3 regions of the Pseudoalteromonas sp. M58 genome follow, and region 1 is predicted to be linked to each of the others. Evidence: predicted binding sites of a transcription regulator. Region 1 holds the regulator's gene; each other region holds the start of a gene.

Evidence for each region. The regulator sigma-54, encoded in region 1, starts transcription at its own class of promoters, with help from an activator protein. The targets are predictions, from matches to a motif close to GTTGGCACGNNNNTNGNNT.
Region 2: glnA (glutamate--ammonia ligase) is a predicted target of sigma-54. The motif match lies at 2,786-2,804, and genes of this name have one in related genera.
Region 3: AAGD16_RS13550 (BON domain-containing protein) is a predicted target of sigma-54. The motif match lies at 2,339-2,357, and genes of this name have one in related genera.

The regions. Positions count from the first base shown of each region.
Region 1 covers NZ_CP152390.1:426,980-431,270, forward strand. The annotation lists gene rapZ (RNase adapter RapZ) at 1-105, opposite strand, end outside; gene ptsN (PTS IIA-like nitrogen regulatory protein PtsN) at 125-577, opposite strand; gene hpf (ribosome hibernation promoting factor) at 582-869, opposite strand; gene AAGD16_RS01975 (RNA polymerase factor sigma-54) at 896-2,395, opposite strand; gene lptB (LPS export ABC transporter ATP-binding protein) at 2,465-3,190, opposite strand; gene lptA (lipopolysaccharide transport periplasmic protein LptA) at 3,187-3,726, opposite strand; gene lptC (LPS export ABC transporter periplasmic protein LptC) at 3,716-4,270, opposite strand; gene kdsC (3-deoxy-manno-octulosonate-8-phosphatase KdsC) at 4,267-4,291, opposite strand, start outside.
Region 2 covers NZ_CP152390.1:188,255-192,545, forward strand. The annotation lists gene glnL (nitrogen regulation protein NR(II)) at 1-607, opposite strand, end outside; gene AAGD16_RS00925 (DUF4124 domain-containing protein) at 688-1,209, opposite strand; gene glnA (glutamate--ammonia ligase) at 1,324-2,730, opposite strand; gene typA (translational GTPase TypA) at 3,239-4,291, shown strand, end outside.
Region 3 covers NZ_CP152390.1:2,950,406-2,954,696, forward strand. The annotation lists gene AAGD16_RS13535 (hypothetical protein) at 1-1,070, shown strand, start outside; tRNA gene AAGD16_RS13540 (tRNA-Ile) at 1,157-1,233, opposite strand; gene AAGD16_RS13545 (YqaE/Pmp3 family membrane protein) at 1,511-1,669, opposite strand; gene AAGD16_RS13550 (BON domain-containing protein) at 1,734-2,303, opposite strand; gene AAGD16_RS13555 (LiaF domain-containing protein) at 2,617-3,282, shown strand; gene AAGD16_RS13560 (VOC family protein) at 3,329-3,745, opposite strand; gene suhB (inositol-1-monophosphatase) at 3,982-4,291, shown strand, end outside.

The sequences.
Region 1 (4,291 bases):
ATTAAGAGGAATATTGTCTACACAATAATAACCTAAGTCTTCCACAACGCGTAACGCCACAGATTTACCTGACCCTGAACGACCGCTTATAATTATTAATTCCATTTATCACCTTTCTTTATTACTACGATTGACTGACGATAACCTGATACAGTTCGCTATCCGATTTGGCGGCGCGTAACTGTTTACAAAATTCTTTATCATTGAGCTTATCAGCAATCGTGGCTAGCGTCTTCAAATGCTGCTGATTATCGCCATCGGGAACAATTAACGCGACAAAAATGTCAACCGGTCGGTTATCAATCGCATCAAAATTAATAGCTGTTTCGCTCACTAAAATCAAAGCTAGGGGCTCTTGAGCACCACTCATGCGACCATGTGGAATAGCAATGCCTCGACCAATGCCTGTACTTCCTAGCTTTTCTCTTGCAGTTAATGCATTAAGAATATCTTGTTGTGTTAAATAGGGCAGCTTATTGTGAGCCAATTCACTGATAAATTCTAAAATTCTTTTTTTACTATTAAAAAGGACCGCAGCTTTACTGCAGTCCTGACAGATAAGTGAGCTTAGTTTCATAGTGTTAGTGTCGAGCAAGTTTCTCTTTGTGTTTAATTACTTGACGATCTAGCTTGTCAATGAGCGAGTCTATAGCGGCATACATATCTTGATGCTCAGTAGAGGCAAAAATCTCAGCGCCACTAACATGAACGGTTGCTTCAGCTTTTTGGTTTAGTTTTTCTACATCGAGAATAACGTGCACATTCGTTATGTGATCAGTGTGCCTCTGTAACTTCGAAAATTTACTATTTACGTAGTCTCTAAGCGAGTCGGTAATATCTACATGGCGACCAGTTAAATTCAGTTGCATAAACATTTTCCTCTTTGTTGTACGCCTTAAATCAAACTTTTACGTTGATTAGACGGGGGAATAGCTAGAGATTCGCGATATTTTGCAATGGTTCTCCTCGCTACTTTAATTCCTTGCTCTGCCAATATATCTGCAATTTTACTATCACTCAATGGTTTAGCTGAGTTTTCTGCAGCGATTAATTTTTTAATTAATGCACGTATTGCTGTTGATGAACATTCGCCACCATTTTCAGTACTTACATGGCTTGAAAAGAAATATTTAAGCTCAAAAATGCCACGTGGTGTATGCATGTATTTTTGCGTAGTAACACGCGATATAGTCGACTCATGCATTTCCACCATTTCAGCCACATCGTTAAGCACCATAGGCTTCATAGCCTCAGGACCGTGTTCAAAAAAGGCCTGTTGCTGCTGCACAATACAGTTGGTTACTTTAAGTAGCGTGTCATTTCTACTTTCTAAGCTTTTTATAAACCATTTAGCCTCTTGTAAGTGCGAGCGAATAAACTGGCTATCACCACTTGATTTAACCGTACGCGACATAGCTGCATATTGGCTATTTACTCTGATCTTAGGCATGCTATCTGGGTTTAATTCAACTACCCAACGACCTTTAACTTTTTTAACCGACACATCAGGAATAACGTATTCAGACTCTTCTCTGACAATAGTGTCTGCCGGTTTTGGGCTGAGCGTATGAATCAACGTCATGATTTCTTTTAGCTCATCTTCTTTAAGCTTTGTTTTTTTCATTAACGTGCGATAGTCACGTGCAGCAAGTAAATCAATATGATCGGTTAAGATCATTTTTGTTTCGTTTAAAAAAGGTGTGTCTTTATCAAATTGATTTAGCTGAATACACAAGCACTCTTGTAAACTACGCGCGGCTATTCCCACTGGATCAAATAGTTGAATACGCTTTAGTACCGCTTCTATTTCGTCAAGTTCAACTTCATCTTCGCCGTCGTTTTCTTGGTTAAAGCTTTCTAATATTTCTTCACAGCTAAGGGTTAGAATCCCTGAGTCGTCTACAGCTTCTACAATTGCAATAGCTATCGCTTCATCGGTAGGACTAAACGGCGTCAGTTGAAGTTGCCACATTAAATACTCATGCAGCGTTTCAGTCGAAGAGCCTTGATAAATAGATTCATCTTCTGGCATTGGGCCCGATGAAGAGGCAGGCGCAGCGCTCATATATTCATCCCAAGTAACATCCATAGCCATATCATCGCTAATAGTGTCTTTGGTCATTGCTTCGCCGCTATCTTGCTCATACTCGCTAGGTTTATCGTCAGCTGAGGCACTTAGCGTTATGTCATCGTTATCGGCTTTTTGTTCGTTTTTACCTGCAGTGTCTTCGCTGTAATCGTGTTCTTCAACTTCAAGCAAGGGGTTGCTATCGAGCGCTTCTTGAATTTCTTGCTGGAGATCCAATGTACTGAGTTGCAATAAGCGAATTGCTTGTTGCAACTGTGGAGTCATTGTAAGTTGCTGGCCCATGCGCAGCTGTAATGATTGCCTCATGTATCTCTAACAATCCTTTTAAATTATTATAATTAATATTAGCAGATGCTTAGTGTAATAACACACATATTAGAGCTTGAACTGCTCGCCTAAATAAACATCGCGTACTGTTTTATCGTTTAATACATATTCTGGAGTGCCTGATGCAATTAACTCTCCATGAGAAACTATGTAGGCTTTTTCACAAACATCAAGAGTTTCGCGTACGTTGTGATCTGTGATAAGTACGCCAATTCCTCGGTTTTTAAGATGCTCTATAATCTTTTTAATATCTAATACTGAGATAGGATCAACCCCCGCAAAGGGTTCGTCTAAAAGGATAAATTTAGGGTTTGCTGCTAACGCGCGAGCAATTTCAACGCGGCGACGTTCACCACCTGATAAAGCCATACCTTGACTATCGCGGATATGCTGAATGCTAAATTCATCAAGTAAATTATTTAAGGTATCTTCGCGTTGTTGTTTATTTAATTCTTTACGTGTTTCTAAGATAGCCATTAAGTTTTGATAAACAGTCAGCTTTCTAAAAATAGACGACTCTTGCGGTAAATAACCAATCCCTAAACGCGCTCGGCTGTGCATCGGTAATAAAGTAATATCTTTATCATCAATTGATATTTTGCCTTTATCGCTAGGGACAAGGCCTACAATCATATAAAAGGTGGTGGTTTTACCTGCACCATTAGGGCCAAGTAACCCCACAATACTGCCAGCTTCAACCTCTAGGCCAACGTTTTTTACAACTTCACGACCTTTATAGCTTTTAGCTAATAGCTCTGCTTTTAATGTGCTCATGGTTGGCCTTTATCATCTTCTTTTTTATTTTCAACAGGCACTAAAATAGTGTGTACACGGTCTGTTGAGTTTTCGTCTTTTTCTGCGCTAATTAACTGCTGCTCGATATCGTAAGTGATACTTTTAGCTGTTATTTGTTGACCTGCTTGAGCAATGCTTGCATCGCCGATTAAGGTTAAAAAACGCAGCGACACATCGTAACGCACTTCATTAGCACTGGCGCTCATTATGGTGCCATCAGCTTGGGTTTCTTCAAAATATGCAGGGCTGCCTGTGGCAATTAATAACTGTTTGTTATCGCCTAGCTCATCGCGTTTATGCACTTCTAAACGGTCAGCTGTGATACGGCGATTACCATGAATAATTTCAACATTTTTCTCAAAAATGCCTACGTTTTCTTTTAATTGACCTTCTTGCTTATCTGCACTAATTGAAATTTGATTAGCAGCGGGGGCTTCAGCAGGTTCAGCGCCATTACTGTTAAAAGCAATTAATAGTGAGGGAAAAATTAAAATTTTAAATAGGTTATTGGTCATAATATAGGGTTCGCGTATGGTTAATAAGTTTAATCACCTCGGTTTTTAAATCGGCCTCAAGGCCTTTACCTGTGATTTTTAAATTAGGTCCTGTAATAACGACAGGCTGCTGTGATTGCATGGTTAATAGTTTTATATCAACATTGATGGTCTGGGCGTTGATCGTATCGATCATGGCGTTATCTACTAAGTTTTGAGCGGTTACATTACCCTCTAACACCAGTTGACGGTCGTCGTAGAGGGTGGCTTCATCGGCGTTAATACGCCATGTTTGCTGCTCGTTGTATAAAGTGAATATAGGCTTTTCAAAAAAGGTAAAACCGAGTTGTTGATACAACTCCATTTTTACCGCAGTTACCTTATGGCTCACTTTACCTTGTTCATTATAAGCCGTTTGTTTTAGCTCAATAGCGGTATAATCAGGCTTAGCAATAACTTGTGTTTCTTCGCTTGCAGTAATATCAACCTTAGTAAAATAAGGATACCAGAGCCAAACCATACAGCTTATGAATAAAACGCTCAGTATAATGCGCGCTACATTCATGAACTCGTTCCTTGGCTAGTT
Region 2 (4,291 bases), 240 kb from region 1:
ATTTTTGCGGTAGTTGGTTAGGCCCAAGGAGTTTATCAACTAATTCACGCAACCGATCGGCTTGTTCAATTATCAGTTCTGCACATTGATCTCTTTCTTGTTGATCACCCTCGTACTGCAATAATTGCGCCGCCCCGCGAATTCCACCCAGCGGGTTTTTAATTTCATGAGCTAAACCGCGAATTAAGTTACGCGCAGCTTGGTATTGATGCATTTGATTTGAGACTTGGTCATGCTTTATTTCGTCATCGGTTTGTCGACATTCAAATAAAATATAATAGGTGTCGTTATGTTTTATTCGCCGAGTACTCACCGCTAATTTTGCATGGCGAGAATCGATAAACACCACGTCAGCTCTGTGCTGGTGGCAGTCTACACCATCAACTAACGAGTACTGTGCAATGCGTTTTAAGTCGATAGAATGGTAGTTAAATAAATCGTCGAATGCTTGTCCTAGCAAACGTTTTTCGCCTAAGCCAAGTAATTCACTGGCACTGGTGTTAGCGTAAATAAGCTTAAAGCTTTCATCAAGTAACATCAGGGCGGTGGTTTGGTTTTGCCAAATTATATTCAGTAGCTCTGGGCTAAAATGTGTTTTATTAATCATCATTGCACCATTTTAGTGCGCCTGGGAAGGTAGGCAAGGTTTTTAGAAAATATACGCTAAACACGCGTACTTAATTGTAATTATCGACCTATGTTAAGGCCTTTACGGTGCATAAAAAATACACTTTCAGGACTGGTTGCAATTACCTGATTTTGTTTATTATAAAGTTTAACTTGCAGTGTGTGTTGGCCTCGCTCCACATCTCTTAACGCCAGTGTAGTGGTGTCACTAGGTTCACCAATGGCAACGCCATCTAAAAATAAACCAATAGTAAATCCAGCTTCAAATCGAGGGGCAATACGGGTAGAGACATACACAGAGCCGGTGTTTTCCCTGATAGTTTGGTTTGGTTCAGGCGATGAAATACTAATACTAAACTTTACTGCTGTTTTAGTAGGAGCAGTATCAAGAATATCGGTGTTTGTAGCGGGCATGCTGAGATGTTGGCTCGTGAGTTTAACCTCTTTAGCGCCAGGCTGAGGAGTATCTGAAAAAACCAGCACCCCATTTTTGTCTTTCCATGCGTAAATTTTTTTATCGCTCGCATGGCTATTAAGGCTTAACATTAAAGCTATTAATAGCAACAAAATCTTACCTACCATCCAGCTATCCTGCATTGTTTAAACTAACTTCACTTTAGTGTAGAACCGTTAAATTTACCATAAAAAAAGCCCGCAAAGCGGGCTTAAAACACACATTATTTATCGGTTAATAAATTAACAGCTGTAGTACATTTCAAACTCAACTGGGTGAGTTGTCATGTTAAGTTTTTCAACTTCTTTTGACTTAAGTGCGATGTAAGCATCGATTAGGTCATTGGTGAATACACCACCTTGGTTTAAGAATTCACGGTCTGAATCAAGCGCAGCTAATGCTTCATCTAATGAAGAAGCAACTGTTGGAATTTCTGCCGCTTCTTCAGCTGGTAAGTCGTATAAGTCCTTGTCCATAGCATCGCCAGGGTGGATCTTGTTTTTAATTCCGTCAAGGCCAGCCATAAGCATTGCAGAGAAAGCAAGGTATGGGTTAGCTGTTGGATCTGGGAAGCGTACTTCGATACGACGACCTTTTGCAGATGGAACCACTGGAATACGGATTGACGCAGAACGGTTACGAGCCGAGTATGCAAGCATTACCGGTGCTTCAAAACCAGGTACTAAACGTTTGTACGAGTTAGTTGACGCGTTAGCAAAAGCGTTGATCGCTTTAGCATGTTTGATAATACCGCCAATGTAGTAAAGTGCATCTTCAGAAAGTCCGCCGTATTTATCACCTGCGAATAAGTTTACGCCATCTTTTGCTAAAGACTGGTGACAGTGCATACCAGAACCGTTATCACCAACAACCGGCTTAGGCATAAACGTTGCCGTTTTACCGTAAAGGTGAGCCATGTTGTGGATAACATATTTCATTTCTTGGATTTCATCGGCTTTTAACACCATAGTGTTAAAGCGCGTTGCAATTTCGTTTTGACCGGCAGTCGCCACTTCGTGGTGATGCGCTTCAACAACTTGACCCATTTCTTCTAAAACTAGGCACGTTGCAGAACGCCAATCTTGGAAATCATCAACAGGTGCAACTGGGAAGTAACCGCCTTTAACACCTGGGCGATGGCCTGTGTTGCCATCTGCATATTCTTTATCTGAGTTCCAAGCTGCTTGCTTAGAATCAATTTTGTACATTGAACCAGACATGTCAGATTTGTATTTAACGTCGTCAAATACGAAAAACTCTGGTTCTGGGCCAAATAAAACAGTGTCAGCAATACCCGTAGAGCGCATGTACTCTTCAGCGCGCTTAGCAACTGAGCGAGGGTCGCGTTCGTAACCTTGTAATGTAGAAGGTTCAACCACGTCACAACGAACGATTAGTGTTGTTTCTTCTGTGAAAGGGTCAAGTTTAATTGAATCTGCATCTGGTAGTAACACCATGTCTGATTCGTTGATGCCTTTCCAGCCAGCAATTGAAGAACCGTCAAACATCTTTCCATCTTCAAAAAAGTCTTCATCAACTTGATGATGAGGAATAGAAACATGTTGCTCTTTACCTTTTGTGTCAGTAAAGCGTAAATCAATGAACTTAACGTCATTTTCTTTAATAAAATCTAAAACCGATTGTGACATGTGTCCTCCAACTATTGGGTTTTATTATTGCTGCTTAGATACGTTGAATATCTACAAGCTGATTTTGTGCCACTATTATAATTATTTGTTTTTTATGTAAAAAAATATAAATAAAATAAAGGTGATATAGATTGAGCACCATCTTAGTGCGTAATTTTTCCAAAATGGTGCAATATTTACAAAGCAATAATTGCTTGTAAATTAATCACCTTAGACTAGCACAAAGAAAATGCAAAATACGCAGTAAAGTCGCTTTAAATTAACCCAAAACCATCTTTTTATATAAATATCTAAAAATTAATTATCATAATTAATTATTTTAAAACAATGGGTTAATTATTTTATTGAGAAAGTTTGAAATTTTATTTTGGATAAACTTTCATCCATTCCATTTATAGGGGATAATATGCGCCCTTTTAAATCCTATGCTGGGACATCTCGTGAAAGCGCAGGTGAGAACGTATAGCCCCTGCAGGATCAATGAGATTCAATTTCTCTGAGTGAATATATGAGCATCGAAAAGTTAAGAAATATAGCAATTATCGCCCACGTTGACCACGGTAAAACAACACTGGTTGATAAACTACTTGAGCAATCAGGTACATTAGAAACACGCGGCGGTAATGAAGAGCGCGTGATGGATTCAAACGACATTGAAAAAGAACGTGGTATTACCATTTTAGCGAAAAACACCGCTATCTCATGGAATGATTACCATATCAATATCGTAGATACTCCTGGACACGCCGACTTCGGTGGTGAAGTTGAACGCGTACTTTCGATGGCTGACTCAGTATTACTACTTGTTGATGCTCAGGAAGGTCCAATGCCACAAACGCGTTTCGTAACGCAAAAGGCATTCGCGCAAGGCTTAAAGCCAATCGTTGTTATCAATAAAATTGATAAGCCAGGTGCTCGCCCTGATTGGGTTATGGATCAAATCTTTGATTTATTCGACAACCTAGGCGCAACTGATGAACAGTTAGACTTTAAAGTAATCTACGCATCAGCAATCAATGGTTGGGCTACATTAGATTTAGACGAAGCATCTGATAACATGGAACCTATGTTCAAGATGATCGTTGACGAAGTATCACCACCGGATGCAGATCCTGAAGGTGACTTCCAAATGCAGATCTCACAGCTTGATTACAACTCTTATAAAGGTGTAATTGGCATTGGTCGTATCAAACGCGGTTCAGTTGTACCTAACCAACAAGTTACGGTTATTAGCGCTGACGGGTCTAAACGTAACGGTAAAATTGGTTCAGTACAAAGCTACTTAGGTCTTGAGCGTATTGACACTGACAAAGCTTACGCTGGTAACATCGTAACGGTAACGGGTCTTGGCGAGCTTAAGATTTCAGATACGCTTTGTTGTCCTAACAACGTTGAAGCATTACCTCCACTAAGTGTTGATGAGCCAACAGTAACGATGACGTTCTCTGTAAATAACTCACCTTTCTGTGGTAAAGAAGGTAAGTTTGTAACATCACGTAATATCCGTGAGCGTTTAGACAAAGAATTAGTACACAACGTTGCACTTCGCGTTGCAGACACT
Region 3 (4,291 bases), 830 kb from region 1:
TTATAGATAGACGAAAAGCCAAAATGCCATGGAAAGAGCGAGGTTACCTTCTAGGTGGTAGCTATCGTGAGTTGAGCACATTCCATGACTTGTTCGAATTTTATAAGGAATTAGCTTCAAAAAAACGTGCTGATGCGATTAGCCGTATTCAAACACGATATTTTTCTGGTCAATGGGGAGAGAAAATAATGGCCAACTACAGTATTGCAACATTCAGAACTGATTACTTAGACAGGTCCGTTTCATCTCGCTGTAAATCCGATCGGAATGAAATTATTAAAATGGTAAGAGCCGCTGTTAACAAAGCTAAAGCTAGTGAAAGTATCAAAATCAATGTTCAAGAATTAATCATGAGGGGGGAGCGCTCTAGAGCTGATAAAACAGATAAAACGATACCTAAGATGTCGACGTTAACTCAATTTATAATTGAAGCTTATAAGAGCGATTACAACTCATTGGGACTAAAACTAATTATTCAGTTTATGGCATCAACCCGTGAGAGGAATACTAACGAACGGCAGTGGACTCGCGTCAACTTAGATGACCAGTCTATTGAAGTGCCCGCCCCTGAAAGTAAAACTGGGTTTAGACGACACCCTATCCCTGAGCGACTAGTTGATATACTGAGTACAGAAAAAAGTAAACAACAAAGGGATGTGAACGTAACTAAGGATTGTAATGGTGAGCCCTTGTTCATGTTTGAAAGTCCATACAACCGCGGTAAGGTTGATACAACTCTAAACAAACAATTTAGCGATGTGAAAGCTAGCCTATTAGCTAAAAAGGAGCGATTAGGATCAACTAAAGCAGATTTAAAAAGCATAAGTAGTTTCACTCAGCACAGGATCAGAGATTTAGTAGAGCAAGCACTACTTGATGTTTCAGCCTCAGAAGGGCAAAAAGAAAAATGTTTGGGCCGTTTACCTCGAGAGCAAGCAGAATCGTATGGAAATCACAGTATTGAAAAGCTCAGCGAATTGAAAGACCGAATGGTAGAGAAAGCGGAACTGGAATTCCCAGAGCTAAAAGCATTATTTCAACGTCTAATAGACAAAGAAATTGAGCAATGATAACTTATAGGGGTGTAAAAAAAGGTGTAAAAAAATTTCTGAATATACTTTAACTATCTGATATTGATTATGTTAAAGGTTAAAAGTGGTGGCCCCTCCCAGACTCGAACTGGGGACCTAACGATTATGAGTCGTGTGCTCTAACCAACTGAGCTAAGGGGCCATCTTTGTATAACTGTAAGCAGTTAATTTTTGAAGCGTTTAGCCACAGAGCGACTAAAGCGGGTTGCAGTATAAAAAGTTTTTAGGGGCTTGTCACTAGCAAAAAGCTTTATTTTAACAATCAAGGGGCTAACTGCTCAAATAGTAGGCTTTGAGGTTTTGTTAGTGATGAGTTTTGTAAAACAAATCCATCTATTAATAGCAGCCTGAGTAACTAATACACATACCTTTGGGAGCACTTAGCAACTCAGTATTAAATGTCCTGCTATGCTGCTACATTATTTTTTGGCGATAATATAAATCGCATGAATTAATCCTGGGAAATAGCCGAGCAAAGTTAGCAAAATATTTAACCAAAAATGCATCCCTAGTCCTACCTGTAAAAACACACCCAGTGGTGGTAATAAAATAGAAAAAATAATTCTAATGATATCCATAATTTAATCCTTATAATGTTAGCAAAGCAAAAAGCCCAGCAGGGCTGGGCTTTAGTATAGTGTATTATTCTGCAATAACAGTTAATTCATCAACTACCTTGCGAACATCTTCAGCGTTTTTAGCAATTTCCATCGCTAATTGCTTTTCAGCATCAGACTCAACTGTACCTTTAAGAGTTACCACACCATTATCGGTATCAACATCAATGTCTGTACCACCTACTTCAGAATCAAATAAGTAACGTGTTGTGATCACTGTAGTGATTTTAGCATCGGTTAAATCACTTTCAGTGTCGTTACCCATCATTTTAGAATCATGCTTCTTCATGTCGGTGTTTTTTACCACAGTTAGACTGTTTTCAACATCAGTTACACCATCTAGGCTTAGCACAAGTTCTTCAGCAAGCTCTTTATCTACTTCGCTGTTTACTTTACCTGTTAGCATTACCTTGCCGTTTTTTACGTCCGTGTTGATATCAAAGTTATTTAGATTGGTGTTCATAAGCAAGACTGTTTCTGCTTTCCCATCAATCCAAGCATCTTTACTTTCGTTTTCCCAACTGCTTGCCTGAGCACCCATTGCGGTTGTTCCTAATACTAGGGCTGCAATCATAGACTTATTAAATGTTTTCATAATCGTTCTCCTTTTGATTAAAGACACTTAAGCTAATGCGAGCATCGGGCCAACATTTTTTAATCTTTAATTTCAATAGGTTAATTTAAAATAGTAGATATTGGCTTAAACCTACTAAGTAAACATTTACAGACTATTGCGTAAAAGTTTCTCGAATAGCGAAACTTACTAAATAATTGTATATTTGGTTAATCTGTCGTTAATATAATAAAGAATCAAAAACCCAAAATCATAAACCACTGAATTTAAACAATTTAAAATTTGGTATAAGGCTTGCTTTGAAATAACCAGCAACCATAAAAGGATAATTTAAATGTCTGTTAAAATTGAAGACCGCCCTATTGAGCAAGTTCGTGAGCAAGTGATTGATCAGCTCATTTATAATTACAGCCATGGTGTTATTTCTGTTGAAGCATTTGAAAGGCGCTTAGACGACGCCATGGCAGCGAGTGACAATAAAGCACTTATGGATCTCGTTGAAGATTTAACCTTAAATACTGACCAGCAATATAAGGCGCAAAAGCACTCTCAGTTTGCACCTAATTATAGCGCGCAGCATGAGACTGATGAAGAGCCACTTACATTAAGAAGCATTCTTGGTTCGAGTGAACGAAGCGGCCAATGGGTAGTTCCTCAAAACATTTACATAGAAAACTACATGGGGTCAATCAATCTTGATTTTACAGATGCGATTTTTACCCACCAACATGTCACTATTCACGTTAATTGTTATTTTGGCAGCGAAGAAATATATGTGCCAGAGCACGTTAATGTAGTTTCTAAAATGTTTTGTATTTTAGGCAGTTTTGAAAATAAAACAGTGTCACTTAATAAACGCCAAGGGCCAACGATTCACATTGAAGGAAAAACTGTTTTAGGCTCTGTGGAAGTTAAAGTTAAACGCACTATTAAAGAAAAATTTATTAGCTTTGCAAATGATCTAAAAACTCAACTTGGCATGAATGGTAAACATTATTAAATATGCTAAACATTGAATGAAGCCAAAACAGTTGGCTTCATTCATATTATAAGTCGTTATTTCGCTCACTAGGTACATCACTCATGTACTCTACAAACTCAACTTCAAACCCTGCGGGATCAATATAATAAATGTTTTTTCTAAATAGATTTACAGCACCTTCTTTACTTATTGCAAAGCCCGCATGTTTTAGGCGCGCTATTACTGCATTTAAGTTATTGGTTACATAGGCAAAGTGTGCCAAACCAATTTGATGTCCTGATAGGTCGCGGTTTTCCCCTTCCCCATGATCGCTTATAGCAATATATTGCTCGTTATCACCAAAATGTATCCAGCGCCTTGCTTTACCATACCAGGTTCCTTCTCCCTCACTTCTAATTGACCAATAGGGAAACGCTGCTTGGTAAAACTTAAGCATAGCATTTATGTCACTAACAACTAAATTTACGTGTTCTAATTTCATAACTTTCTTCCTATTAATTGAATATAGAACATCATAAAACCTCAAGTTAACTTTAGGTAAAGCGCTAATTTACAAATTTATTGTCTGTTTTTATTCCGATAAATATATTGAAAGATCATGCCTGTACAAAAAACACTCACAAGTATTTAGGCTTTATGGTTTACTTTATGGCAAAAACCGCTAAAATACGCCGGCTTAAATATATAAACGTTCTTTTACAACCCAAAGGTAATACCATGCATCCAATGTTAAACATTGCGGTTCGCGCTGCGCGTAACGCAGGCAAGCTTATTCTTCGTGCAAGTGAAGACTTATCAAAAGTTGAAGTGCAACAAAAAGGCACTAATGATTTAGTTACGAACATTGATAAAGAAGCCGAAGCCGTAATTCGTGACACTATTTTACGTTCTTACCCTGATCACTGCATCGTTGGTGAAGAGTTAGGCGAACACAAAGGTAAGGATGCTGATTACCAATGGATTGTTGACCCACTTGATGGCACAACTAACTTCATCAAGGGTATCCCTCATTTCGCAGTATCTATTG